DNA from 4 places in the Pseudomonas sp. B21-040 genome. Region 3 is predicted to be linked to each of the others. Evidence: predicted binding sites of a transcription regulator. Region 3 holds the regulator's gene; each other region holds the start of a gene.
The links. Region 3 encodes sigma-54, which starts transcription at its own class of promoters, with help from an activator protein. Its sites were predicted from a motif close to ANTGGCATNNANNTTGCTNT; they were not measured.
Positions count from the first base shown of each region.

Region 1: the regulator sigma-54 is predicted to act here: its motif matches at 3,216-3,235, upstream of glnA (glutamate--ammonia ligase).
Region 2: the regulator sigma-54 is predicted to act here: its motif matches at 3,453-3,472, upstream of LOY55_RS09165 (CmpA/NrtA family ABC transporter substrate-binding protein).
Region 4: the regulator sigma-54 is predicted to act here: its motif matches at 5,533-5,552, upstream of LOY55_RS26035 (pilin).

Region 1 covers NZ_CP087176.1:337,076-344,327, reverse strand. The annotation lists gene typA (translational GTPase TypA) at 1-1,407, opposite strand, end outside; gene thiI (tRNA uracil 4-sulfurtransferase ThiI) at 1,547-3,001, opposite strand; gene glnA (glutamate--ammonia ligase) at 3,332-4,738, shown strand; gene LOY55_RS01600 (IS1182 family transposase) at 4,866-6,284, shown strand; gene LOY55_RS01595 (cupin domain-containing protein) at 6,516-6,938, shown strand; gene LOY55_RS01590 (DUF4124 domain-containing protein) at 6,964-7,252, shown strand, end outside.
Region 2 covers NZ_CP087176.1:2,022,357-2,029,608, reverse strand. The annotation lists gene rlmKL (bifunctional 23S rRNA (guanine(2069)-N(7))-methyltransferase RlmK/23S rRNA (guanine(2445)-N(2))-methyltransferase RlmL) at 1-1,305, opposite strand, end outside; gene rmf (ribosome modulation factor) at 1,835-2,050, shown strand; gene LOY55_RS09170 (quinone-dependent dihydroorotate dehydrogenase) at 2,343-3,362, opposite strand; gene LOY55_RS09165 (CmpA/NrtA family ABC transporter substrate-binding protein) at 3,592-4,803, shown strand; gene LOY55_RS09160 (ANTAR domain-containing response regulator) at 4,819-5,394, shown strand; gene LOY55_RS09155 (NarK/NasA family nitrate transporter) at 5,764-6,975, shown strand; gene LOY55_RS09150 (bifunctional protein-serine/threonine kinase/phosphatase) at 6,983-7,252, shown strand, end outside.
Region 3 covers NZ_CP087176.1:964,849-972,100, reverse strand. The annotation lists gene LOY55_RS04300 (ATP-binding cassette domain-containing protein) at 1-464, opposite strand, end outside; gene LOY55_RS04295 (KpsF/GutQ family sugar-phosphate isomerase) at 731-1,705, shown strand; gene LOY55_RS04290 (HAD family hydrolase) at 1,705-2,229, shown strand; gene lptC (LPS export ABC transporter periplasmic protein LptC) at 2,237-2,809, shown strand; gene lptA (lipopolysaccharide transport periplasmic protein LptA) at 2,796-3,344, shown strand; gene lptB (LPS export ABC transporter ATP-binding protein) at 3,344-4,069, shown strand; gene LOY55_RS04270 (RNA polymerase factor sigma-54) at 4,256-5,749, shown strand; gene hpf (ribosome hibernation-promoting factor, HPF/YfiA family) at 5,824-6,132, shown strand; gene ptsN (PTS IIA-like nitrogen regulatory protein PtsN) at 6,145-6,609, shown strand; gene rapZ (RNase adapter RapZ) at 6,612-7,252, shown strand, end outside.
Region 4 covers NZ_CP087176.1:5,688,926-5,696,177, forward strand. The annotation lists gene LOY55_RS26015 (class I SAM-dependent rRNA methyltransferase) at 1-785, shown strand, start outside; gene LOY55_RS26020 (DUF748 domain-containing protein) at 846-3,830, shown strand; gene LOY55_RS26025 (DUF2845 domain-containing protein) at 3,866-4,126, shown strand; gene LOY55_RS26030 (BON domain-containing protein) at 4,402-4,755, opposite strand; gene LOY55_RS26035 (pilin) at 5,064-5,486, opposite strand; gene pilB (type IV-A pilus assembly ATPase PilB) at 5,712-7,252, shown strand, end outside.

The DNA.
Region 1 (7,252 bases), 630 kb from region 3:
GAAGATCGAGGTCAGGATGCCGCCACCGGAGGTCAGGGTCAGGAACTCGTTACGGAAACCGATCAAGCCACGAGCCGGGATGTTGTACTCAAGGCGCACACGGCCCTTGCCATCCGGAACCATGTTGGTCAGGTCGCCTTTACGCAGGCCCATTTGCTCCATGATCGCGCCCTGGGATTCTTCCGGCAGGTCGATGGTCACGTTTTCGTACGGTTCGTGCTTGACGCCGTCAACCATACGGATGATCACTTCCGGACGACCAACACCCATTTCGAAGCCTTCGCGACGCATGGTTTCGATCAGTACCGAGAGGTGCAGCTCACCACGGCCGGACACTTTGAACTTGTCAGCCGAGTCGCCTTCTTCAACGCGCAGAGCAACGTTGTACAGCAGCTCTTTGTCCAGACGTTCCTTGATGTTACGGCTGGTCACGAACTTGCCTTCACGGCCGCAGAACGGCGAGTCGTTAACCTGGAAGGTCATCGAAACGGTTGGCTCGTCAACGGTCAACGGCTTCATCGCTTCAACGTTCAGTGGGTCGCACAGAGTGTCGGAGATGAACAGTTGGTCGAAGCCGCTAACGCAGACGATGTCGCCGGCAGCTGCTTCTTCAACGTCGATGCGGTGCAGACCGTGGTGACCCATCAGCTTCAGGATACGACCGTTACGGCGCTTGCCGTCGGCATCGATTGCCACAACCGGGGTGTTCGGCTTGACGCGACCACGAGCGATACGGCCAACGCCGATAACACCCAGGAAGCTGTTGTAGTCCAGAGCGGAGATCTGCATCTGGAACGGACCGTCACGGTCGACTTTCGGTGCTGGTACATCGTCGACGATCGACTGGTACAGCGGGGTCATGTCTTCAGCCATGGCGGTGTGGTCAAGACCAGCAATACCGTTCAGGGCCGAGGCGTAGACGACTTTGAAGTCCAGCTGTTCTTCGGTAGCACCCAGGTTGTCGAACAGGTCGAAGATCTGGTCCAGAACCCAGTCCGGACGCGCGCCTGGACGGTCAACCTTGTTGATGACCACGATTGGACGCAGGCCGGCTTCGAAAGCCTTCTTGGTCACGAAACGGGTTTGCGGCATAGGGCCGTCTTGAGCGTCAACCAGCAGCAGAACGGAGTCAACCATCGACATTACGCGTTCAACTTCACCGCCGAAGTCGGCGTGGCCCGGGGTGTCCACGATGTTGATGTGGTAGCCGTTCCAGTTGATGGCGGTGTTTTTCGCCAGAATGGTAATACCGCGCTCTTTCTCCTGGTCGTTGGAGTCCATCACGCGCTCGTCGTTGAGCTCGTTGCGCTCCAGGGTGCCGGATTGACGCAAGAGTTTGTCTACCAGGGTGGTTTTACCATGGTCAACGTGAGCAATGATGGCGATGTTGCGTAGATTTTCGATCACTTGTGTATCTCGATCAGAGGATTCGGTGTGCTGACAAGTCTTGGCAGCGATTTACAGTAGAGTCAGGCCTTGCCGTTACAGCTTGACGGCAGAGTCGGGGGGCCGGTGACGCAGGCCACAGGCATACAGCCCCGGGCTCTTAGCTCGGTCGATAAACGCGCACATTGGCATGCCCCTCACTGAGCAAATGGTGGGCATGCAGGCGACTCATCACGCCTTTGTCGCAATACAGCAGGTACTGGCGAGTAGGGTCCAGTTCCTTGAAACGAGCGTTCAATGCATAAAACGGCATCGTTTGTACCTCGATGCCAGCGAGGTCCAGCGGGTCATCCTCAGCGGCATCCGGGTGACGGATGTCGATGACGATTTGCCCCGCCAGCGCTTCGCTGACTTCTTCAATCTGCAAGTCCTGGCCCAATTCGTCGATTACGCGATCGATCGGCACCAGTTTGGCGTTTTCGAGCGCACGCTCGAGCACCGCCATGTCGAATTCTTTCTCTTCGTGCTCCACCCGGTGGCGCTTGGCAGCCGTCTTCGGATTAACCGAGATGACCCCGCAGTATTCCGGCATGTGCTTGGCGAAGTCGGCCGTCCCGATTTCGTTGGCCAGGTCGATGATGTCCTGCTTGTGACTGGCGATCAGCGGACGCAGCACCAGCTTCTCGGTCACGCAGTCGATCACGTTCAGGTTCGGCAAAGTCTGGCTCGACACCTGGGAGATCGCCTCGCCGGTCACCAGCGCTTCGATTTGCAGTCGATCAGCAATACGGGAAGCAGCGCGCAACATCATACGCTTCAAAACTACACCCATATGACTGTTATCGACTTTCCCGAGAATTTCTCCCAGTACTTCCTCGAACGGCACACTGACAAATAACACGCGCTGGGAGCTGCCGTACTTCTTCCAGATGAAGTGCGCGACTTCCATCACGCCCAGCTCGTGGGCCCTTCCGCCCAGATTGAAGAAGCAGAAGTGAGCCATCAGGCCGCGACGCATGATCTGGTAGGCCGCCACGGTGGAGTCGAAGCCGCCGGACATCAACACAAGTGTCTGTTCCAGTGCACCCAGCGGATAACCGCCGATGCCGTTGTGCTGACTGTGGATTACGAACAACCGTTGGTCGCGAACTTCGATTCGGACTTCGATTTCAGGCTTTTTCAGGTCAATCCCGGCGGCACCGCACTGACGGCGCAACTGGCTGCCGACGTACTTCTCAATATCTATCGAGCTAAATGGGTGCTTGCCGGCGCGTTTGCAACGCACCGAGAAAATCTTGCCGGCCAGCGCATCACCGTAGTGCTGCTTGCATTTTTCAACGATGTCGTCGAAATCCCCCAGCGGGTACTCATCGATCTGCAGGAAGTGCGCGACGCCCGGCATGCAGCTCAGGCGCTCGCCCATCTCCTTCAGGGCCTTGGGGTCGCTGACGCGGGTTTCCAGCTCGAGGTTGTCCCACACGCCGTTCACCACCACGGCCGGGTCCAGATCGCGGAGCACGGCACGGATGTTCTTGGCCAATTGGCGGATGAAACGCATCCGTACCGGGCGGCTCTTGATGGTGATCTCAGGGAAGACTTTTACGATTAATTTCATGGAAACAGCGCGCGCATGGCCTGCCGAAAAAGGGGGGCGCGGATTATAGCGGAAATTGCTCAAGGTTTAACCAATTAATGTGCAGAAGGTTTTGCGCGCACCAAAACGGGTCATTTGTGAAATTCAGCGCTACATTGTAGGGCGGGATTTCCCACCTAAAGGGCCTTTGCGCCTTTATAAGCGTGTATTTGGGGCAAAAAACCCATGGTGGGGCACTGGCATGCAATTTGCTCCCTTGTGAGGCAGGTTGCCTTGGCAGAGTATTCGCGCCGGCATCACCAACATTCTAAGGGCATCCACTACTAAGCCCGAAGCCACCCGGAGGACACTATGTCGAAGTCGGTTCAACTCATCAAAGATCATGACGTCAAGTGGATTGATCTGCGCTTCACAGACACCAAAGGCACTCAGCACCACGTGACCATGCCGGCTCGCGACGCGCTGGATGACGACTTCTTCGAAGTCGGCAAAATGTTCGATGGCTCCTCCATCGCTGGCTGGAAAGGCATCGAAGCCTCCGACATGATCCTGATGCCGGACGACTCCACCGCTGTTCTCGACCCGTTCACCGAAGAGCCGACCCTGATCCTGGTCTGCGACATCATCGAACCTTCGAGCATGCAAGGCTACGACCGCGACCCACGTGCGATCGCCCGCCGCGCCGAAGAACACCTGAAAGCCACCGGTATCGGTGACACCGTGTTCGCTGGTCCAGAGCCAGAGTTCTTCATCTTCGACCAGGTCAAATTCAAGTCCGACATTTCCGGCTCCATGTTCAAGATCTACTCTGAACAAGGTTCGTGGATGTCCGACCAGGACATCGAAGGCGGCAACAAAGGCCACCGTCCAGGCGTCAAAGGCGGCTATTTCCCGGTTCCGCCGTTCGACCACGACCACGAAATCCGTACCTCCATGTGCAACGCACTGGAAGAAATGGGCCTGACCGTCGAAGTTCACCACCACGAAGTGGCGACTGCCGGCCAGAACGAAATCGGCGTCAAGTTCAACACCCTGGTGAAGAAAGCCGACGAAACCCAAACCCTGAAGTACGTCGTGCACAACGTTGCCGATGCCTACGGCCGCACCGCGACCTTCATGCCTAAGCCTCTGTACGGCGACAACGGCTCGGGTATGCACGTACACATGTCCATCTGGAAAGATGGCAAGAACACCTTCGCTGGCGAAGGTTATGCCGGCCTGTCCGACACCGCCCTGTACTTCATCGGCGGTATCATCAAGCACGGTAAGGCCCTGAACGGCTTCACCAACCCGGCTACCAACTCCTACAAGCGTCTGGTTCCAGGCTTCGAAGCTCCAGTGATGCTGGCCTACTCGGCTCGCAACCGTTCCGCTTCGATCCGTATTCCTTACGTGTCGAGCCCGAAAGCCCGCCGTATCGAAGCACGTTTCCCGGATCCGGCTGCCAACCCGTACCTGTGCTTCGCCGCACTGCTGATGGCTGGCCTGGACGGCATCCAGAACAAGATCCACCCTGGCGACGCAGCTGACAAAAACCTGTACGACCTGCCGCCTGAAGAGGCGAAAGAGATCCCACAAGTTTGCGGTAGCCTGAAAGAAGCCCTGGAAGAACTGGACAAAGGTCGTGCGTTCCTGACCAAAGGCGGCGTTTTCAGCGACGACTTCATCGACGCTTACATCGCCCTGAAAAGCGAAGAAGAAATCAAGGTACGTACCTTCGTACACCCACTGGAATACGAGCTGTACTACAGCTGCTGATCCGGTAGCGCTGCGGCACGCAGCGTGACAAAAAGAGGCCTCCTTCGCAGACTGTGTGAAAACCTAGCAATCTGCGCAAAGCTCAAAGAAAATGCTCCGTATCGAAAGATACGGAGCATTTTTCGTTATGGCTTACATCCAAGGTGAGTCCCGTAGCCAGACCAGTCTGTTCCCGGTCTCGCTGGAAGAACTGATCCCCGAGGATCATCTCGTTCGGGTTATTGACCTGTACGTCGCCAAGCTGGATCTGGTGCAACTGGGCTTTGATAAAGCGCTGCCCAAAAGCACAGGTCGTCCTTCTTATGATCCTGCCGATCAGCTCAAGCTCTACCTCTATGGCTATTTTCAGCGGATTCGCTCATCGCGGCGTCTCGAAGCCGAGTGCCAGCGCAACATCGAAGTGATGTGGCTGATCAACCGGCTTAAGCCCGACTTCAAGACCATCGCCGACTTTCGCAAAAACAACAAATCCGCCTTTGTGGCGACGTGCGGTGCCTTCGTCCGGTTTTGCCGCATGGCCGGTCTGATCGCAGGAGACTTGGTGGCCATCGACGGCAGCAAGTTTCAGGCAGTCGCTTCCTCGCGGCGCCATATGAACCTCAAGCAACTCAAGCGTCAGGAAGAAAAACTGGATAAGCGCATCGCTCAGTATCTGGCCGAACTGGATGAGGCTGACAGGCTCGATGCGGGAGAGGTGATTGATCGCGGCGCGATCAAAACAGCACTGGTGCAGCTTAAAGTTCGCCAGCAGGACAATCAGAGCTGCCAAGCGCTGATGAACTCGATGGGCCTGGAGCAGTTCAACACCCACGAAAGCGATGCCCGAATGATGCGCACGCCCAAGGGGCCGCGTGTGTCCTATAACGTGCAGAGCGCCGTGGATGCCAAGCATTGCCTGATTCTGCATCATGAGGTTACCCAGGATGGCGACGACCGCAAGCAACTCGAACCAATGGCTAAAGCCGCCAAAGAACAGCTGGAACAAGATGCCCTGACCGTGACTGCCGATGCCGGCTACTCCAACGGCCAGCAGTTTCAGGCCTGCGAGGAGGCTGCGATTACCGTTTATGTGCCGCCCAACCGCTCGGTCAATCCTGGTGGTGAGGACTTTTTTGAGCGCAAAGACTTTATCTACGAAGCCGAACACGATCGTTATCAGTGCCCGGCAGGCAAGTGGTTAACGCTCAAACAGCGCCACAAGGGCGATCGGATCTATCAGGCAGATGTCAGCGACTGCGCCGCCTGCCCGCTCAAATCCCAATGCACTGGCGCTCAGCGCCGCTACGTCTCACGCCACGCCCATGAGGAAGCCTTTGAGCGAATGGAGCAACGAATGCTGGCCCATCCGCAGATGATGGCCAACCGAAGATCCATTGTTGAGCACCCCTTCGGCAACCTGAAGCAATGGCTGTTTGGCAATGCTCGCTTCCTGTTGCGTCAACTGGAGGGCGCGAGAGCGGAAATGGCCTTGGCAGTGAGTGCCTACAACCTAAAACGCGCAATTAGTGTGCTCGGGGCCCGCCAATTGATGGCGTTAATGGGCTGAAAGGCTTTTTTCGCCTGTCGCCCGCACCAAAACAAACGCCCCGAACAAGTCGGGGCGTTTGTTGGGCCGGCCTTCAGCGCGTTTTCACACAGTCTGTTCGGGAGGCCTTTTTTGTGGGCGGCTTCCGACAACGAATATCGATTTCTCCTCCCACACACACAGCATCGTCCGGCATCAACCCAGTTGAATGACTCGTAGCCTGTTCACTACCTGCAATCAATGGATGGAATGATGAAAACTTTCCCACTCAAGACGCTACTGGCCGCCTTCACCGCCCTCACCCTTCTAGGCTGCACCACAAAACCTCAATCGACAGAAATCGAACGAGAAATCCTGCTCAAAAGCAGCCAGTCGTGGGACAACTCGCCTTACATGCGTTACCCGGATGCCGCACCCGAACTGACCGTGCTCAAACTCAAGATACCGGCCAACACCCGACTGCCCTGGCACATCCACGCGATTCCCAATGCGGGTTATATCCTCTCCGGCGAGCTGATTATCGAGAGCAAGGACAGCGGCCAGACCAGACGCGTCAAACAAGGCGAAGCCGTCGCAGAAATGGTCAATATCACCCATCGAGGGGTCACCGGTGATGAACCGGTAGAACTTATTGTGTTCTATGCTGGCAGCGAAGGTATTCCATTGTCGGAGTAAGTCCTTGCTTTAACAGGGAGTCTGAATGCGGCCATTTTTTATGCTTCTGCTGCTGTCTTTCGTTTCTCCCGTGATGGCCCAGATCTACAAATACACCGACGTCGACGGCAACACCGCTTACAGCAATCAGCCGCCCGATGGCGTCAAGGCGCAGCCGGTTGAGTTGCCACCGCTCAATAGTGTGGAACGCCAAACGCCTCCCGCAACGTCGAACGTCACCCGCGACGAACAGCCTCGCAGCGCCTACGAGGTGCTGCAGTTGACCGGCCTGCCCACCGACGAGGCCTTGCGCGCCAACAACGGCACGTTCACCG
Region 2 (7,252 bases), 1.1 Mb from region 3:
TGCTGGTGTCGGTTTGATCGGGTTGCCGTTTTTGTTGTACTTGCGCTCTTCTGGCTCGCTCGGTGCCTGATCGTAAGCCGCCTGCTCGCGCTCGACCTGACGCTGCTCAGGGGTGCGACGCTCGCCCGTGACGAACTGGTCTGGCGTGACTTTGATCAGCAGCAGCTTGCACGGCAATGCGCCGTTCCAGAACGAATACTGCTTGTGACTGCGAATGCCCATGCGCTTGCCCAGATCCGGGGCGCCGGTGAACACCGCGGCTTCCCAGTTCAAGCAGGCCTGACGCAGACGCTCGCCGAGGTTTTGATAGAGGTAGAGCAAGCTCGCCTCGTCACCCAGACGCTCGCCGTAGGGAGGGTTGCAGATCACCAGGCCTTTCTGGTTCTGGTCCGGACGCGGCTCGAACGTACCGACTTCGCCCTGGTAGATCTTGATCCACTCGCTCAGGCCGGCACGCTCGACGTTGTTGCGGCCCGGTTGAATCAGGCGCGGGTCGGCTTCGTAACCGCGAATCCACAGCGGTGGCTTGGCCAGGCCGGCCGCGCAACGTTCGGTGGCCTCTTCGTGAAGCTTTTTCCACAGCGCCGGAACGTGGCCCAGCCAATGGGTAAAGCCCCACTGCTCGCGACGCAGGTTCGGCGCCATGTCGGCGGCGATCATCGCCGCTTCGACCAGGAACGTACCGACACCGCACATCGGGTCAGCCAGCGCGCCGCCTTCGGCCGCAATGCGTGGCCAGCCGGAACGGATCAGGATCGCGGCCGCCAGGTTTTCCTTCAGCGGTGCCGCGCCTTGCTGCAAGCGATAACCGCGCTGGTGCAGGCTGTGGCCGGACAAATCGAGAGAAAGAATCGCTTCGCCACGGTCCAGGCGCAGGTGAATGCGCAGGTCCGGGTTGAGTTTGTCGATCGACGGACGGTCACCTTGCGGGGTGCGCAGTTTGTCGACGATGGCGTCCTTGACCTTCAAGGCACCGAAGTGGGTGTTGTCGATGCCCGAACCGTGGCCGCTGAACTCGACGGCCAAGGTACCGGCGTTGAGCATGTGGTCTTGCCACTCGATGTCCAGTACGCCGTGGTACAGGTCTTCGGCGTCCTTCATCGGGAAACGCTTGAGCACCAGCAGCACCCGGTTCGCCAGACGCGACCACAGGCACAGGCGGTAAGCGGTTTCCATGGTGGCCATGCCGCGCACGGCCGAGGTGTGCTCGCGTGCCTCTTCAAGGCCAAGCCCGACGGCTTCCTCGATGAGCAGGCCTTCAAGGCCTTTTGGGCAGGTGAGGAAGATTTCGAATTGGTCGGACATGGGAATTTCAGAGCCTTTGGCGAAGTGAACCGGCAACGCATTGCCGATCCGGTTTTCAATCAGGCGCTTTTCTCGAAGAGCGCCCGCGTGGCACGAAGGTGTGCCGTCCCACCCCTGCTGCTCGGGTTAAAAGAGCTTAGATGCAAGGACAGATAAAATAGTTGATGCAACAAAATGTCATAAAGCGACCCTTCGTCGAATAATGCTTCCACCAACAGAAGTCATTCTCACTAAGGGATTACTCCCGTCATCCTGCGGGGGGCCGATCATACAGGGCTTTTGCCAATCAACACCGGGCATTCATCGTGATGCTTATGGCCTTAGCATCTTTATGGTTACGTTCTTATGACAAAACGATCATTCCCTCGATGTGACGCATTGGTTAGAACTCAACACAGGTTGACGCCGCAACGACGTCAACACCTTGGCTCGTCACGCCGGCAGCGAGCCCCCAACGGCAGAGTTTTTCTGCCAGACCTCAATAGAGGTCGACGCGATAAATACAGTCAACAAGTGAGGGCAACACCCTATGAGAAGACTTAAGCGTGATCCGTTGGAAAGAGCATTTTTGCGCGGATATCAATATGGCGTTGGTGGCAAATCCCGTGAGCTTTGCCCATTTACTCTACCGTCGGTACGCCAAGCCTGGATTAACGGCTGGCGAGAAGGACGCGGCGACAACTGGGACGGTATGACCGGCACTGCGGGAATCCACAGACTCAACGAACTTCACGCCGTCGGCTAATTTACAGGGCCAAACACTCCGACACGACAATCTGATGACTGACTGAATTAACCACGCACGTCCCATCCGGACGGCGGGCTCCGGCCCAGGGGCTCCTTCGAGGAGCCCTTTTTTATGCCTGCGTTCTAGCCAAACACCATCCCTGTAGCAGCTGCCGAGCCCGCGAGGCTGCGTCCGGCTGCGAAGCAGTCGTGAAATCAGACACCGCGATTTGCAGAGGCACCGTGCATGCAGGTTTGACGACTGCTGCGCAGCCGGACGCAGCCTCGCAGGCTCGGCAGCTGCTACACAATCAGCGCAGGGCTGCGATGGCGTCTACAGACTCACGAATCAGCGCCGGGCCTTTGTAAATGAAGCCGGAGTAAATCTGTACCAGGCTCGCACCTGCCGCGATTTTCTCTGCCGCGTGCTTGCCTTCGGTGATACCGCCCACGGCAATGATCGGCAAGCGACCCGCCAGTTCCGCCGCCAGTACTTTCACGGTGTGAGTGCTCTTGTCGCGAACCGGTGCACCGGACAGACCGCCCGCCTCGTCACCGTGCTCCATGCCTTCGACGCCGACGCGGCTGAGGGTGGTGTTGGTGGCGATCACTGCGTCCATGCCGGTTTCAATCAGCGCTTGTGCGACCTGCGCCGTTTCTTCGTCGCTCATGTCCGGCGCGATCTTGATCGCCAGCGGCACGTGTTTGCCGTGGCGCAAGGCCAGTTCTGCGCGGCGCGTGGCCAGATCAGCGAGCAACTGCTTGAGCGAATCACCGAACTGCAGGCTGCGCAGGCCCGGTGTGTTGGGCGAGCTGACGTTGACCGTCACATAGCTGGCATGGGCATAGACCTTGTCCAGGCAAATCAGGTAATCGTCGACCGCACGTTCAACCGGAGTGTCGAAGTTCTTGCCGATGTTGATACCCAGCACGCCCTTGTATTTGGCGGCGGCGACGCGGGCCAGCAGGTGATCGACGCCCAGGTTGTTGAAGCCCATGCGGTTGATGATCGCCTCGGCTTCCGGCAGGCGGAAAATCCGTGGCTTCGGGTTACCGGGTTGCGGACGCGGGGTGATGGTGCCGATTTCGACAAATCCAAAGCCCAACTGGGCGAAACCGTCGATGGCCGCGCCGTTTTTGTCCAGACCGGCGGCCAAACCGACCGGGTTCGGAAAATCCAGGCCCATGACCGACACCGGCATGTTCGCCGGAGCTTTGCACAGCAAGCCGTTGAGGCCCAAACGCCCACCCGCGCCGATCAGGTCCAGGGACAGATCGTGGGAGGTTTCCGGGGAAAGTTTGAACAACAGCTGACGGGCCAGGGTGTACATGGGCGGGTTTGACTCTGGGCTACGAAAAGTGGCGGCAATTATAGCCGCGCATCGGCGTCGCAGGCGAGGCACGCGACAAAATCAGCCCGCGATGGCATATGCCTTGCACCACCACCGCTATCAGCACTCATGCCAACGGCGGGATGGGTCGAAAGACAAAGGCGTCGTCACTGGCCCTTGCTCTGGCAAGCCGCCCGGTACGGCGTTTTTTTATGGAAGGTGCTTAACGATGATTGAAGTTCCAGCCACCCCCCTGGCCTGGGTCAATGGCAGCGATGCCCCGGAAAAGACCGACATCAATCTCGGCTTCATGGCCCTGAGCGACTGCGCCTCGGTCGTGGTCGCCGCCACCCAGGGGTTCGCCCAGCCCTACGGCCTGACCCTGAACCTCAAGCGCCAGTCGTCCTGGGCCAACCTGCGCGACAAACTGGTCAGCGGCGAACTCGACGCCGCGCACAGCCTGTACGGCCTGATTTATGCGGTGCACCTGGGCATCGGCGGCGTAGCCTCGACTGACATGGCCGTGCTGATGGGGCTGAACCAGAACGGCCAGAGCATCAATCTCTCCCACGGTTTGCAGGCGCTGGGCGTGACCGGTCCTGAAGCACTCGACCGACACGTGCACCAAACTCGCCCAAAACTCACGTTCGCCCAGACATTTCCCACCGGCACCCACGCCATGTGGCTGTATTACTGGCTGGCGAGCCAGGGTATCCATCCGTTGCAGGATGTCGACAGCGTGGTGGTACCGCCACCGCAAATGGTCGCGCACCTGCAAGCGGGGCGTATCGACGGTTTTTGCGTGGGTGAGCCATGGGCCGCCAGCGCGGTGCAGCAAAACCTGGGGTTCACAATGGCAACCTCCCAGACCATTTGGCCCGACCACCCGGAAAAAGTCCTCGGCTGTACCCGTGCGTTTGTCGAGCACTACCCCAACACCGCGCGGGCCTTGGTGATGGCGATCCTGGAAGCCAGCCGCTTCATCGAGCAAAGCACGGAAAATCGCCGCAGCACTGCACAACTACTTAGTGCACCCGATTACCTCGACGCCCCTCTGGACTGCATCGAGCCACGTCTGCTGGGCGATTACGCCGACGGCCTGGGCAATCGCTGGCAGGACCCGCACGCACTGCGTTTCCACGCCGGTGGCGAGGTCAACGTTCCGTACCTGTCTGACGGCATGTGGTTCATGACCCAGTTCCGGCGCTGGGGTTTATTGCGCGACGACCCGGATTACCTCGGTGTGGCCCGTCAGGTTCAGCAGTTGGACCTGTACCGCGAAGCCGCCAACGCCGTCGGTGTCGCCGCTTCGGATCAAGACATGCGCAGCAGCCAGTTGATCGACGGCAACGTCTGGGACGGTTCCGATCCGGTCGGCTATGCCCGCAGTTTCAAGCTGCACGCGATGAGCGACAGCTCTTACCGATTCGCCCACCGCTGACAGGAGACTGCGAACATGTTGCGTATCCTGCTGATCAACGACACGGCGAAAAAAGTCGGCCGCCTGAAAGCCGCGCTGACTGAAGCCGGATTCGAGGTGATCGACGAATCGGGTTTGACCATCGACCTGCCCGAGCGCGTCGAAACGGTGCGCCCGGACGTGATTCTGATCGATACCGAGTCACCGAGCCGCGATGTGATGGAACAAGTGGTGCTGGTCACCCGCGATCAGCCACGGCCGATCGTCATGTTTACCGATGAACATGACCCCGGCGTGATGCGTCAGGCGATCCAGTCCGGGGTCAGTGCCTACATCGTCGAAGGCATTCACGCACAACGCTTGCAGCCGATTCTCGACGTGGCCATGGCGCGGTTTGAAAGCGACCAGGCACTGCGCGCCCAATTGCATGCCCGCGACCAGCAACTGGCCGAGCGCAAGCGTATCGAGCTGGCCAAGGGCTTGTTGATGAAGATGAAGCATTGCAACGAGGAAGAGGCCTACACCCTGATGCGCCGCCAGGCCATGAGCCGCCAGCAGAAACTGATTCAAGTGGCGGAGCAGATCATTGCCATCAGTGAGTTGCTCCAGTAACCGATCTCCCGAACCTGGCACAGATGATCGTTCCCACGCTCCGCGTGGGAATGCATCCCGTGACGCTCCGCGTCACAGCGTGAAGCGGATGCAGAGCGTCCACGGCGGCGTGACCACGCGGAGCGTGGGAACGATCTCCACCAGGTCTCGGTTGTTGGCACAGATTTGGCTATGTAATCACCACAGGTAACCAACGGCGGTTGCCCCACCTACGACAAAGACGTCGCTCACCTCATTTGCCCCTGGCGAATCGGGTAGCGGCGTTTTTTCGTTTTGGCCCCACAGCCCGGGGCCGGTGGTGCGGCCCAAAGGCGCCCCACCTGCTAGCTCATGACTCCTTCTCGAGACTCTTCACAGCTGAGGTGCGCGATGAATTCAAGCTTCTGGAAATCCGGCCATACCCCGACCCTGTTCGCGGCCTTTCTCTATTTCGACCTGAGTTTCATGGTCTGGTACCTGCTCGGCCCACTGGCAGTGCAGATCGCCGCCGACCTGCACCTGACCACGCAACAGCGCGGGCTGGTGGTGGCCACGCCGATTCTGGCCGGGGCCGTGCTGCGCTTCATCATGGGCATGCTGGCAGATCGGCTGTCGCCCAAAACCGCCGGGCTGATCGGCCAGGTCATTGTCATCTGTGCGCTGTTCGGCGCCTGGAAACTAGGCATTCACAGCTACGAGCAAGCGCTGGTGCTGGGCCTGTTCCTGGGCATGGCCGGTGCGTCCTTCGCCGTCGCCCTGCCGCTGGCGTCGCAATGGTATCCGCCACAGCATCAGGGCAAAGCCATGGGCATCGCCGGAGCGGGCAACTCCGGCACGGTTCTGGCGGCATTGATCGCCCCGGTACTGGCGGCGGCATTCGGCTGGAGCAACGTGTTCGGCTTCGCCCTGATCCCGCTGATCCTGACCATTATCGTCTTCGCCTGGCTGGCGAAAAACGCACCGGAGCGGCCGAAAGCCAAATCCATGGCCGACTACTTCAAGGCCTTGGGTGACCGCGACAGCTGGTGGTTCATGTTTTTCTACAGCGTGACTTTCGGTGGTTTTATCGGCCTGGCCAGCGCCCTGCCCGGCTACTTCAACGACCAGTACGGCCTGAGCCCGGTGACCGCCGGTTACTACACCGCGGCCTGCGTGTTCGGCGGCAGTCTGATGCGTCCTTTGGGTGGCGCACTGGCCGACCGGTTCGGCGGTATTCGCACGCTGCTCGCGATTTACACCGTGGCCGCCGTCTGCATCGCGGCGGTGGGTTTCAATCTGCCGAGTTCCTACGCAGCGCTGGCACTTTTCGTCTGCACCATGCTCGGTCTGGGCGCTGGTAACGGCGCGGTTTTCCAGTTGGTGCCGCAGCGTTTTCGTCGGGAGATTGGTGTAATGACCGGTTTGATCGGCATGGCCGGCGGCATCGGCGGCTTCGCGTTGGCGGCCGGCATGGGCGCGATCAAGCAAAGCACCGGCAGCTACCAACTGGCGTTGTGGTTGTTCGCCAGCCTCGGTGTTCTGGCCTGGTTCGGCTTGCACGGGGTGAAACGTCGCTGGAGAACCACATGGGGTTCGGCCGCCGTGACGGCGGCTCGGGTCTGACGCCTCAATGAGCCTGCAATTGAGTTTTGCCGAAGCCAGCGCCACGGGGCCGCGCGAGGAAAATCAGGACGCCCTGCGCCTGGTGACGCCCGCCCCGGCATTGGCGGCGAGCAAGGGTTACTTGTTCGCCATTGCCGACGGCGTCAGCCAATGCGCCGACGGCGGCCTCGCCGCTCGCTCGACCTTGCAGGCCCTGGCGCTGGATTATTACGCCACCCCGGAAACCTGGGGTGTCGCCCAGGCATTGGACCGTCTGCTGCTGGCGCAAAATCGCTGG
Region 3 (7,252 bases):
AGCGCGACACGACGCTTCATGCCGCCGGACAACTCGTCAGGCATCAGGTCGATGGCGCCACGCAAGCCCACGGCCTGCAATTTAAGCAGGACGATGTCGCGGATCATTTCTTCCGGCAGCTCGGTATGAACGCGCAGCGGGAAGGCGACGTTCTCGAACACATCGAGGTCGGTAAACAGGGCGCCGCTCTGGAACAGCACCCCCATGTGCTTGCGCGCATCGAACAGATCACTGCGCGACAACTTGGGCAGGTTCTGGCCGTTGACCCAGACTTCGCCCTTTGATGGACGCAATTGTGCGCCCATCAATCGCAGCAGCGTGGTTTTGCCACACCCGGAAGGCCCCATGATGCCGGTGACCTTGCCGCGCGGGATACGGATATCGACGTTATTGAAAATGCTGCGCGTTCCGCGCTTGAAGGACAGTCCCTTCAGCTCGACCGCGTAGGCGTTATCGGCACTCATCTAAACTCCTTGCGATGCAGCCTCTCACTCGGACGCCTGGCTCTCTGACGAAAGCACATACCTCCCCGGGCAGGCCGAACTGGCGGCGAACTATATCACTGCAAAGGCCAAGCGCCAAAGGCCCAAGCCAGACCATCTTGTGGCAAAAAGCCTCGTTTAGAGGGTATTCGGCAAGCGGGAATGACAAAGCGTGACGAACTTGCGTGAGGGTTTTGATCATTACCGCTATAATCGCCGCCTTTTCATCAGGCTATACGATTTCTGACATGAGCCAATCCAGCGACCTGATTCAATCAGCACAACGCACCATCCGCCTCGAACTGGAAGCCGTAGAAGGCTTGCTGCCCCATATCGACGCTGATTTCGTACGCGCTTGCGAGATGATTCTGGCCAGCAAAGGCCGCGTGGTAGTGGTCGGCATGGGCAAATCAGGGCACATCGGCAACAAGATCGCCGCCACCCTGGCCAGCACCGGCACCACGGCTTTTTTCGTGCATCCGGCCGAAGCCAGCCATGGCGACATGGGCATGATCACGCGCGACGACATCATCCTGGCCCTGTCGAACTCCGGCTCCACCAACGAAATCGTCACCCTGCTGCCCCTGATCAAGCGTCTGGGCATCCAATTGATCAGCGTGACCGGCAACCCGGATTCACCGCTGGCCAAGGCTGCCGAGGTCAACCTCAATGTTCACGTCGAACACGAGGCCTGCCCGCTGAATCTGGCACCGACCTCCTCCACCACCGCCGCGCTGGTCATGGGCGATGCCCTGGCCGTTGCATTGCTGGAAGCTCGCGGCTTTACCGCTGAAGACTTCGCCTTTTCCCACCCGGGTGGCGCGCTGGGTCGACGTTTGCTGCTGAAAGTGGAAAATGTCATGCACGCCGGACAAGAGCTGCCACAGGTTCAACGCGGCACCTTGCTCAAGGACGCCTTGATGGAAATGACCCGCAAAGGCCTGGGCATGACCGTGATTCTGGAAGCGGACGGCAAGCTGGCCGGGATCTTCACCGACGGTGACTTGCGCCGCACGCTGGACCGCAGCATCGATATCCATAGCGCTACCATCGATCAGGTCATGACCGCCCACGGCAAGACTGCCCGCGCAGAGATGCTCGCCGCCGAAGCCCTGAAAATCATGGAAGACCACAAAATCAACGCGCTGGTCGTGGTCGACAGCGAAGACCGTCCGGTCGGCGCCTTGAACATGCACGACTTGCTGCGTGCGGGAGTAATGTAATGAGCTCGGACCTGCTTCAACGCGGCAAACAGATCAAGCTGGCAGTGTTCGACGTCGATGGCGTGCTGACCGACGGGCGCCTGTATTTCCTTGAAGACGGCAGTGAATTCAAGACGTTCAACACACTGGACGGCCAAGGCATCAAGATGTTGATGGCAGCCGGCGTGCAGACCGCTATCATTAGCGGTCGCAAGACCCCGGTCGTTGAGCGGCGCGCAAAGAATCTTGGCATTCCCCACCTGTACCAGGGTCGTGAAGACAAACTGGTGGTGCTCGACGAACTGCTTGCCCAACTCAATCTAAGCTATGAACAAGTGGCCTACCTCGGCGACGACCTTCCAGACCTACCGGTGATTCGCCGCGTCGGCCTGGGCATGGCGGTCGCCAACGCAGCCAGCTTCGTGCGAGAACACGCCCACGGCATCACCCAGGCCCGTGGTGGCGAGGGTGCCGCTCGCGAATTCTGCGAATTGATCCTGCGTGCCCAGGGCCGCCTTGATGCGGCCAACGCTGCGTACCTGTGAGCCCATTATGCTAAGCAAAAAGTTTCGCAACATTCTGTTGTTCGGCTGCATTGCGGCGCTGTTCGCCGCAGTCGGCTACTGGAACATCAGCCCGGAACGCTTCCTCGACAAACCTGTGGTCAAGGTCGATGAAAGCGCGATCGACTATTACGCGCTCAACGCCCATAGCGTGCAGTTCCTGCCGGACGGCAAATTGCAATACGAAATGACGTCCGACAAAGTCGAACACCTGAAAGCGTCCGAAGTCACGCTACTGACCAATCCCGACCTGAACATGTTTCGCGGCACCCAGTTTCCCTGGCATGTCCAGAGCGAGCACGGAGAGGTCAACCCTGACGGCACTCAGGTCGAGCTGATCGATTCGGTACGCATCACCCGTTTCGACGAAAAAAACCGCAGGACCCTGATTACCACCACCCGTATGACTGTGTTCCCGCAGCAACAATATGCGCAGACCGACCAACCCGTTAGAATCGACGGCGCTGGCGGTGTATCGACAGGCAACGGAATGAAAGCGTACTTGAAAGAAAGCAGGATACACCTGCTATCGAACGTAAGAGGACAGTATGAGGCTCGTTAAAACTCTCCCTATTTTGCTCAGTCTGGGCGCAGCACTGGGAAGCGTGAGCGCCTGGGCTCTGCCGACCGACCAATCCCAGCCTATCCGCATACAGGCCGACGACGCCCAACTGGACGACAAGAACGGCATCGCCACCTATACGGGCGACGTAATCATCACCCAGGGCACGATGAAGGTCACCGGCAACAAAGTGACCATGACCCGCACTCCGACTGGCGACATCGACGTGGTGACTTCGGTGGGCAACCTCGCTTACTTCGAACAACTGCAAACCCAGGGCGACACCAAGCCTGTTCAGGGCTGGGGCGTCACCATCCAGTACCACGCCTCGCAAAACCGTGTCGTGCTGATCGACAAGGCAAAAGTTGTCGACAAGGACAACAACGTCACCCAAGGCGAGAAGATCGTCTACGACACGGCCAAAAAGCTTGCGAGCGCTGGTCGCGCCACGGGCAGCAAGGTCACTGAGGCGCGCCCGCGTATCGACATGGTGATCCAGCCGAAGAAGAAAACCGACGAGCAAAAGGCCCAGTAATGGCAACTCTGAAAGCTCAGCATCTGGCCAAGAGCTACAAGAGCCGCCAGGTCGTGCGCGATGTCAGCCTGTCGATCGACAGCGGTCAAATCGTCGGCCTGCTGGGCCCTAACGGCGCCGGCAAGACCACCTGCTTCTACATGATTGTCGGCCTTGTACAGGCCGATCAGGGGCGCGTACTGATCGACGACCTGGACGTCAGCCACCAGCCCATGCACGGTCGTGCGAAAGCCGGTATCGGCTATCTGCCGCAAGAAGCGTCGATCTTCCGCAAACTTTCGGTGGCCGACAACATCATGGCGATCCTCGAGACCCGCAAGGAGCTCGACAAGGCCGGACGTCGCAAAGAGCTGGAAAGCCTGCTGCAGGAATTCCATATCAGCCACATCCGCGACAACCTTGGTATGAGCCTGTCGGGTGGCGAACGCCGCCGCGTGGAAATTGCCCGGGCACTGGCGACTAACCCGAAATTCATCCTGCTCGACGAACCTTTCGCCGGCGTGGACCCGATTTCGGTCGGCGACATCAAACAGATTATCCACCACCTCAAGGCCAAGGGCATTGGCGTGCTGATCACGGACCACAACGTCCGTGAAACCCTGGATATCTGCGAAACCGCGTACATCGTCAACGATGGCCAACTGATCGCCGAGGGCGACTCTGCCACCATCCTTGCAAACGACCTGGTGAAAGAAGTCTATCTGGGCCATGAGTTCCGCCTGTAAGCATCGAGGTGTCTGGCTAGTCGACTGAGCTCCTGGCGCAATTAACACAGCAGTGTGTTTTTTATTGTTACGGCGCTCTAGGCAAACACTTCAGTTTCAGGCATATAATTTGCTTATGTTTGGCGCTCCGGCGCCCTGTAGTGGATGGCGCATGTGCGCCGGCGAATAAGGTGTTAAGCCCCTGCCATGAAACCATCGCTAGTCTTGAGAATGGGCCAGCAGCTGACGATGACACCGCAGCTGCAACAGGCCATCCGCCTGCTCCAATTGTCGACCCTGGACCTGCAACAGGAAATCCAGGAGGCTTTGGAGTCCAATCCGATGCTCGAACGCCAGGAAGAAGGCGACGACTTCGACAACGCCGACCCCTTGGCCGACAAAGCCGAGCAGCCACCCAACGCCGACATTCAGGAACCCTCCTATCAGGAAACCGCCCCCACGGTGGACAACCTCGAGGAAGGTGACTGGAACGAACGCATTCCCAATGAACTGCCGGTCGATACCGCATGGGAAGACGTTTACCAGACCAGCGCCAGCAGCCTGCCGAGCAACGATGACGACGAATGGGATTTCACCACTCGCACATCGGCCGGCGAGAGCCTGCAAAGCCACCTGTTGTGGCAACTGAACCTGGCACCGATGTCCGACACCGATCGCCTGATCGCCGTGACCCTGATCGACTGCATCAACAATCAGGGCTATCTGGATGAAACCCTCGAGGAAATCCTCGAAGCCTTCGATCCGGAACTGGACATCGAACTGGACGAAATCGAAGCCGTCCTGCACCGCATCCAGCAATTCGAGCCTGCCGGCATCGGCGCTCGCAACCTGGGCGAATGCCTGCTGCTGCAACTACGCCAGCTGCCAGCCAAGACGCCTTGGCTGGCCGAAGCCAAGCGTCTGGTCACTGACTACATCGATCTGCTGGGCAGCCGCGACTACAGCCAGTTGATGCGCCGCATGAAGCTCAAGGAAGACGAACTGCGCCAGGTCATCGAACTGGTCCAGAGCCTCAACCCGCGTCCCGGCTCGCAGATCGAATCCAGCGAAGCCGAGTACGTCGTGCCTGACGTTATCGTGCGCAAGGATAACGAGCGCTGGCTGGTAGAGCTCAACCAGGAATCGGTGCCAAAGTTGCGGGTCAACGCGCAATACGCCGGATTTGTCCGCCGTGCCGACACCAGCGCTGACAACACCTTCATGCGCAATCAGCTGCAAGAGGCCCGCTGGTTCATCAAGAGCCTGCAAAGCCGCAATGAAACCTTGATGAAAGTTGCCACCCAGATCGTCGAGCATCAGCGCGGTTTCCTGGAATACGGCGACGAAGCCATGAAGCCTTTGGTCCTGCATGACATTGCCGAAGCGGTGGGCATGCACGAATCGACGATTTCACGGGTAACCACGCAAAAATTCATGCATACCCCTCGGGGCATTTATGAGTTGAAATACTTTTTCTCCAGCCACGTAAGTACCTCCGAAGGCGGTGAATGCTCGTCCACAGCGATTCGCGCGATCATCAAAAAACTGGTTGCCGCGGAAAATCAGAAAAAGCCGTTGAGTGACAGCAAGATCGCTGGTTTACTGGAGGCACAAGGCATTCAGGTGGCTCGCCGCACCGTCGCCAAGTATCGCGAATCCCTGGGGATCGCGCCTTCGAGCGAACGTAAGCGGTTGATGTAGGGCCACGCCACAGCGTTCCAGTGGCAGGCATTTCTGCCTGCCGCTTTATGCACTGGCAACGAAGGAGAAGCTGTATGCAAGTCAACATCAGTGGACACCAACTGGAAGTGACCGAACCCCTGCGCACCTACATCGGCGAAAAACTCGAACGATTAGAGCGGCATTTCGACAAGATCACCAACGTGCAGGTCACGATGACCGTCGAGAAGCTGAAGCAGAAAATCGAAGCCACCCTGCATATTCCCGGCAATGAAGTGGTCGCCAACGCGGAACATACCGACATGTACGCAGCGATCGATTCACTGACCGACAAGCTGGATAAACAACTCAAAAAGCATAAGGAAAAGACCCAGAGCCTCCTCCAGGGTGCAACCGGTCGTTAACACTCCCAACCCATGATCCGACTTGAAAACATCCTGACCCCCGGCCGTTCCCTCGTGAACGTGCCGGGCGGCAGTAAAAAGAAAGCCCTCGAGCAAATTGCCAACCTGATCGCCCGGGAAGTGCCGGATCTGGAGATGCAAGATGTCTTCGAAGCGTTGATCGCCCGTGAAAAACTCGGCTCGACCGGTTTTGGTAACGGCATCGCCATCCCCCACTGCCGTCTGAAGGGCTGCATCTCGCCCATCAGCGCCTTGATGCACCTTGACGCGCCCATCGATTTCGATGCCATCGACGGGGCCCCGGTTGACCTGCTGTTCGTACTGCTGGTCCCGGAAGCCGCCACCGATGCGCACCTTGAATTGCTTCGTCAAATAGCCAGCATGCTTGATCGCAAGGAAGTGCGGGAAAAACTGCGTAGTGCTCCGAGCAACGAAGCCTTGTATAAGGTTGTTCTGGAAGAGCAAAACGGTCAGTAATCATGCGCTTGATCATCGTCAGCGGCCGCTCCGGCTCGGGTAAAAGCACCGTACTCGATGTTCTCGAGGATAACGGCTACTACTGCATCGACAACCTGCCCGCCGGACTGCTGCCGGAACTGGCCGAGCGTGCGTTGATTCATACCGAATTGTCGCAACCACTGGTCGCCGTATCTATCGATGCGCGCAATCTGCCGAGCCATCTTTCGCGGTTTCCCGAGTTACTCGAGGAAGTCCGTAGCCGGCATATCAAATGCGATGTGCTGTACCTGGACGCCGACGTAGATACCTTGCTCAAGCGGTTTTCCGAGACCCGCCGTCGTCACCCGCTGAGCACCGCCAATCGCTCGTTGGCCGAGGCGATCGAGGACGAAAGCAATCTGCTGGGCCCCATTGCCGACCTGGCCGATCTCAAAATCAACACGACCAACCTGAACCTGTATCAGCTACGCGACACCATCAAGCTGCGCCTGCTGAACCAGCCGGAAGCCGCCACCGCGTTCCTGGTCGAGTCCTTCGGATTCAAGCGCGGCATGCCGGTGGACGCGGACCTGGTGTTCGATGTGCGCTGCCTGCCCAACCCTTACTGGAAGCCGGAACTGCGAGCGCAGTCCGGGCTTGATCAACCGGTGGCCGAGTACCT
Region 4 (7,252 bases), 2.0 Mb from region 3:
GCCTGGAAACCCTGTTGGTCTACAACGACCGCTCCCGTGGCAATTCGCGCATCGACCGCGAAGACACCGTCTACCAGGCCGATGAAGCCGCGCTTCAGGATCTGGTCGGCCACGAGTGGGGCCTGAACTACCGGGTTCGCGGGCGCCATGCCGGCCAGGACCCTTTGCTATTCCTCGACCTGCGCAACACCCGTGGCTGGGTCAAAGCACACAGCCAGAACAAAAGCGTGCTCAACCTGTTTGCCTACACCTGTGGCGTGGGGCTGAGTGCAGCGGCCGGTGGTGCCCGCGAGGTGTGCAACCTCGATTTCGCCGAGGGCAATCTGGCGGTCGGCTGTGAGAATGGGCTGCTCAATCCGCAATTGCCCGCCATGGAGTTCATCCAGTCCGATTACTTCCCGGCGATCCGCCAACTGGCAGGGCTGCCGATCAGTCAACGCCGTGGGCAGAAGTTGCCGAGTTATCAACGCCTGGAACAGCGTCAATACGACCTGGTGCTGCTCGACCCGCCCGCCTGGGCCAAGAGCGCCTTCGGCACCGTCGACCTGCTGCGCGACTACCAGAGCCTGCTCAAACCCGCACTGCTGACCACCGCCGACAATGGCGTGCTGATCTGCTGCAACAACCTGGCAAAGGTCACCATGGACGACTGGCGTGAACAGGTATTGCGTTGCGCCGAGAAAGCCGGGCGACCGGTGCGCGAATGGACAGTGATGACACCGGGCGCTGATTTCCCGTCGATGGATCAGCAACCACCGCTAAAAACATTGATCCTGCAGCTCTGAAACCCAGGCAGCATTTCAGACAAATCCTGCAAAGCGTGGTTACTTCGGAACTGCAATCGCATGCCATACTCCAAGGCACTCCGATTCAGACAGATGAAGCCGCACATGCCCAAAGGATTGATTCGCGCTATCGGCGCCTTGTTGACTGCTCTGGCTCTCTACAGCTTGCTGGGGTTTCTGATTTTACCGGGCATCGCCTTGCGGGTTGCCAACCAACAATTGGCCAACTACGCCACGGTGCCCGCCCACCTCCAGCGTATCGAACTCAACCCGTTCAGCCTTGAAGTGACCCTTTGGGGCCTGGTCATCGGCGAGCCGGGCAAGGAACAGATCGGCTTCGAACGCCTGTACGCCAACCTGCAAATCGACAGCCTCTGGACCAAGGCCGTGCATCTGTCCGATATCGAACTGGACAAACTCAAGACTGAAATCCTCTTCGGCAAGGACGGCAAGCTCAATCTGCTTGGGCTGTTCAAACTGCCAGCAAGCGAACCCACCCCCGCCGACCCGGATGCCAAGCCGTTTCCACTGCGCATCGAGCGGATCCAGCTGGCGGGCGGCGCCTTGCACTTTGAAGATGCCCGGCCCAGCGAACCCATCGAGTTTCTCTACGACAAACTCGACTTCGAGCTGAAAAACCTCAGCACCCTGCCCGAAGACAGCGCCGACATGACCTTGGTGGCCATCGGCCCCAACGGCGGACAGATCGACTGGACCGGCAACTTCAGCCTGATCCCGCTCGCCTCCGAAGGTAAGCTGAAAATCACCGATGGCAAGATGAAAGCCTTCTGGCCCTATGTCCGCGACGCAGTCCCCCTGGACCTCGAAAGCGGCATCATGAGCCTCAGCACCGACTACAAGCTCAATCTGTCCAAGGAAACCGAACTGCTGTTGAGCAATGTCGCTGTCAGCGTCGCGCCTTTCGCGATCAAGGCTCCGGACGGGCGGCCGCTGGCGAAGCTCGAACGATTGGACATCAGCGACACCACCGTGGACCTGGCCAAGCAACAAGTGGTGGTCGGCAAAGTCCGCAGCCACAAACTGGAAACCTGGGCCGCCCTCGAAGTCGACGGGCAACTTGACTGGCAAAAACTGTTCGCCAGCCAGCCATCCAAACCCGCTGCCAAAGCCAAGGCCGAACCGGCCACTACACCCGCGGCTGCCGACTCACCGAAACCGGAACCTGCGCCACCGAGCAAACCGTGGCAAGTGCTGCTCAAAGACGTGCAACTGCGCGATTACCAGGTGCACCTGGCCGACCGCAAGGCGCAACCCGCCGTCGCGCTGGAAGTGGGCCCGTTGAACCTGGACCTGCAGAACTTCGACAGCCTCAATGGCTCGCCTTTCAATCTCAAGCTCGACACCGGCCTGGGCAAGCAGGGCAAGGTGTTGGCAGACGGCGTGGTCAATCTCGCCCCGATCAGCGCCAAACTGAAGATGCAGACCAAAGACATCGACCTGCGTGTCGCCCAGTCATACATCACCCCGTTCATTCGCCTGGAACTGCGCAGCGGCATGCTCGGCAGTGATCTGGCAGTCGATCTGAAAAGCACCGAGCCTCTGGCGTTCAGCGTCACCGGTCGCGCTCAGGTCGATCAGTTGCACACCCTCGACACCCTGAAAACCCGGGACTTTCTCAAGTGGCAGCAGGTGGTGGTCGAAGGCCTGAACTATCAACACGGTGACAGCCTGTCGATCGACAAGGTCAACCTGTTCCAGCCCTATGTGCGCTTCATGATCAATGAAGATCGCACCACCAACATTGATGACTTGTTGATCCCGCAACCGCCCGACACCGGCGCGAAAACCACCGCGGCCAAACCGGCCGGCAACGGCAAACCACTGGGCATCCACATCGGCGGCATTGCCATCAATGACGGTTCGGCCAACTTCGCCGACTTCAGCCTGACCCCGAACTTCGCCACCGCTGTGCAACAGCTCAACGGGCAGATCGGCACCATCGACAGCCGTCAGCCAAAACCGGCCAGCGTTGATGTGAAAGGCAAGGTAGATCGTTATGCACCCGTGACGATCAAGGGCGCAGTCAATCCATTCGACCCGATGGCCAGCCTCGACATCGCCACCAGTTTCAAACGCGTTGAGCTGACCACGCTCACCCCTTACTCCGGCAAATTTGCCGGGTATCGCATCCGCAAGGGCCGGCTCAATCTCGACGTGCATTACCTGATTACCAAAGGTCAGCTCAAGGCCGAAAACAAAGTGGTGGTCGAGCAATTGCAGCTAGGGGAAAAAGTCGACAGCCCGGATGCCGTGAGCCTGCCACTGAAGCTGGCGATCGCTTTGCTCAAGGATGTCGACGGCAAGATTTCCATCGAATTGCCCGTCACCGGTGACCTCAATAATCCGCAGTTCAGTGTCATGCCGATTATCTGGCAAACCCTGCGCAACCTGATCGTCAAGGCAGCCGCTGCGCCGTTCAAAATGATTGGCGGGCTGGTCAGTGGCGGCGGTTCCGAAGACTTGGGCAGCGTGTCATTCGCGCCGGGTTCAAGCGACCTGGGCAAGGATGCCGAAGCGGCATTGGTCAAACTGTCCAACGCCCTGAAGGAACGCCCGGCCCTGCGCCTGGAAATCGAAGGCACGGCGGCGGCGAGCAGCGATGGCCCGCTGATCGCCGAGCAACGCCTGGAGCGGGAATACCAGTACAACTACTACAAAATGCTCCAGCGTCGTGGCGACAAGGTGCCAGCACAGGCCTCATTGCTGGATGTTCCGGACAACGAGAAAGGCCCGCTGCTGGAAGGCATCTACCGCACCCGCCTGAAGACCCAGCCACCCGCCGAATGGAAGGACCTGGGCAAGGAAGATCGCACCGCGAAAATGCGTGCGGACGTGATCAAGTTCTGGAGTACCAGCGATGTGCTGTTGCGTCAGTTGGGTCAGGACCGCGCCAGCAGCATCAAGGATTATCTGGTCGACAAGGGCCAGTTGGCCGATGACCGCGTGTACTTCATCGACGCCAGCCTTGGCGAAGCAGAAAGTGATGGCCGGGTGGTGACGCCGATGCATCTGGACGCCGAGTGAAGGTCAGGCGATTGCTCTCAGGCCTGGTGCTGGTGATGGGCGCCAGCCAAGTCTCCGCAGCCGACACCTTGCGCTGTGGCAGTCAATTGATCAGCGTCGGCGACAGGTCCAGCGAAGTGCTGCAAAAGTGTGGAGAACCTGTCAGCCGCGATTTGCTCGGGTACAAACGCAGTGCCAATCGACGTGAAGAGTTCCAGGTGGAGGAATGGACCTACGGGCCCAACGGCGGGATGTACCAGTTCCTGCGTTTTGAAGGCAATCGCCTGACCCAAATCACCAGCAAACGCGGCAATTAAATCCCCACCCCTTCAAGTCTAAACATACAAGCGAGCTTGCTCGCGATGGCGGTCTAACAGTCAACCTGGATGTTGAATGTTATGCCCTCATCGCGAGCAAGCTCGCTCCCACAGTTGTTTTGTGTTGCCCATATAGAACAGGCCCCCGACACGAATGTCGGAGGCCTGTAATGGCCACATCCTTATGGCCGTTCGCATGAACTCCCAAGAAGCGGCAGGCGTATTGCTCAGCCCGTCTGCCACACCTTCTCCCGGTCCAGGCGAGAAGTCTTGCCTTACTCGGCTTTCAGGCCGTCAGCGGAGACCGCTTTGACGCCTTTGATTTTCTTGGTGATCGCCACAGCGGTGGCTTTCTGAGAATCAGTCACGGCAACCGTGGACGACAGGGACACAACACCTTTGTTGGTTTCGACTTTGATGTCGGTGCCAGGAATACCTTTTTCAGTCAGCAGGTCGCTTTTAACTTTGGTGGTGATCCAGGTATCGGAAGTAGCTTCCTCGACCTTGGCAGCCTCACCAGAAGCCAATGTCAAAGGGGCTTGAGTGGTGGTGGTCTGCGCGAATGCTGCGTTGGCCAGGGTCAGGGTCAGCGCGGTAGCAGTAGCGGCAGCGATAGCGAACTTCTTCATACGAGTAACTCCTGTTTTTCTAGAAAGTCTGCTGGTTGTCTTCTCAGCAGGGTTACTGGGGATATTGCGAACGCTGTGCCAACTTTGAAACAACTAACAAATTCTTATAAATCAATAACTTATAAATTCGACCCATTTTCGAAATCATGCAAAATGCATGACCTGGTAAATCTCTGCATGCAACATGCGGGTTTTCACAAAGTTCCTAACACGCTGAATTTTTTGGCTTTTTTTCTGTGTCTGCGAGACATTCGCAAGCAAAAAAAGCCCCGTGTCCTTAGAAGCGGGGCTGTGCCGGATCTCAGCGTTTACGTAGCGGAACCCGTGCAGCCTTTAGGCACGTAGTCTTGTTGAGCAGTGCTGGTACACGCCCAGCCATTAGTGGCATCACGGGTCAATGTGATGGTCTTGCTCAACACAGGCCCCGGTGCATTCAAGATCGTGCACGTGATGGTGCCGGCACCCGTGGCAACCGTACCTGTCACTGCGACCGTGCAATTGCTGGTGGTGGCATTGCCCGCCGGCGCCACGTTGGCCACCGTTGGCGCAGTCCCCTGGTTGATCACATCTTCATACGGAACCTTCATGGCGGAAATCTCGGCCAAGCCTGCCGTCACTTTCGCCCGAGCCTGATATTTGGAATACATCGGCAACGCAAACGTCGCCAGAATCCCGATGATCGCCACCACGATCAGCAGTTCGATCAGGGTAAAACCTTTCTGAGTCTTCATAGACACGCTCCATGCATGAGTTGAAATCTCATGATCTGCAAGAGCATCAGCACAGCCCATGCCAAGCGCCAGAGCCCCTGCTGGCGGGGCGCGAAGTCGAGCCGAAGGGCTTTCGAGCCCCCTGCAACCGCACTATCTGACACTTTTTGTCACCTCAACGCCGCTGGTTTGGTTCAGCGCCTTGACTAGGCTATAAGTCTTGAACTGTCTGTGTCCGGTATCCCCATGAACGACATCGCCCTAAGCGGTCTGGCCAAGCAATTGGTCCTGGCCGAGCTGCTCACTGACAAAAGCGCGCAACAGGCGTATCAGCAAGCCCAACGCAACAAGATTTCCCTGGTCAGTTACCTGGTACAGAACAATCTGGCGAAGAGTCGACAGATCGCCGAGATTGCCTCGGAGCATTTCGGCATGGCGCTGCTGGACCTCTATTGCCTGGACAAGGAAACCCAGCCCAAAGGACTGGTCAGCGAAAAGCTGATCCGCCAGCACCATGCGCTGCCTCTCTGGCGACGCGGCAACAAGTTGTTCGTGGGGATTTCCGACCCGACCAATCATCAGGCGATCAATGACATCCAGTTCAGCACCGGGCTGAACACCGAAGCCATCCTGGTGGAGGACGACAAGCTCAGCGATGCCATCGAGAAATTCTTCGACAGCCATGCCAGCGGCCTGGAAGACATGGCAGATGTCGATCTCGACGGGCTGGACATCGAGTCGGTCGATGACAACAAAAAGGACGCTATCGCCGGGCAGGATGCCGACGATGCGCCCGTCGTGCGTTTCGTCCACAAAATGCTGCTCGACGCGATCAAGAGCGGCTCGTCCGACCTGCACTTCGAGCCCTATGAAAAAACATACCGGGTGCGGATGCGCACCGACGGCATGTTGCGCGAAGTGGCCAAGCCGCCCACTCAATTGGCCAACCGCATTGCGGCGCGGCTCAAAGTCATGGCCAGCCTCGACATTTCCGAGCGCCGCAAACCTCAGGACGGGCGGATAAAAATGCGCCTGTCCAAGAGCAAGTCGATTGATTTCCGGGTCAATACCCTGCCGACGCTATGGGGCGAGAAAGTGGTGATCCGGATCCTCGACCCGTCCAGCGCGCAAATGGGCATTGATGCCCTCGGCTACGAGTCCGACCAGAAAGACTTGTACATGGCCGCCCTGAAGCAGCCACAGGGCATGATTCTGGTCACCGGGCCCACCGGCTCGGGCAAGACCGTGTCGCTCTACACCGGCTTGAATATCCTCAACACCGTGGACATCAATATTTCCACCGCCGAAGACCCGGTGGAGATCAACATGGAAGGCATCAACCAGGTCAACGTCAATCCCAAGCAGGGGCTGGATTTCGCCCAGGCGCTGCGTTCGTTCCTGCGCCAGGACCCGGACGTGATCATGGTGGGCGAAATCCGCGATCTGGAAACCGCCGAAATCGCCATCAAAGCCGCGCAGACCGGGCATCTGGTGCTGTCCACCCTGCACACCAACAGCGCCGCCGAAACCTTGACCCGTCTGCATAACATGGGCATTCAGGGCTTCAACATCGCCACCTCGGTCACCCTGATCATCGCCCAGCGTCTGGCGCGCAAATTGTGCAACCACTGCAAGCAATCCATCGACGTCCCTCGTGAAACGCTGCTCAAGGAAGGTTTTCCCGAGGAACGCATCGGCTCATTCGCGATCTATGAGCCGGTCGGTTGCGATCAGTGCAACAACGGCTACAAAGGGCGCGTCGGGATTTATGAAGTGGTGAAGAACAC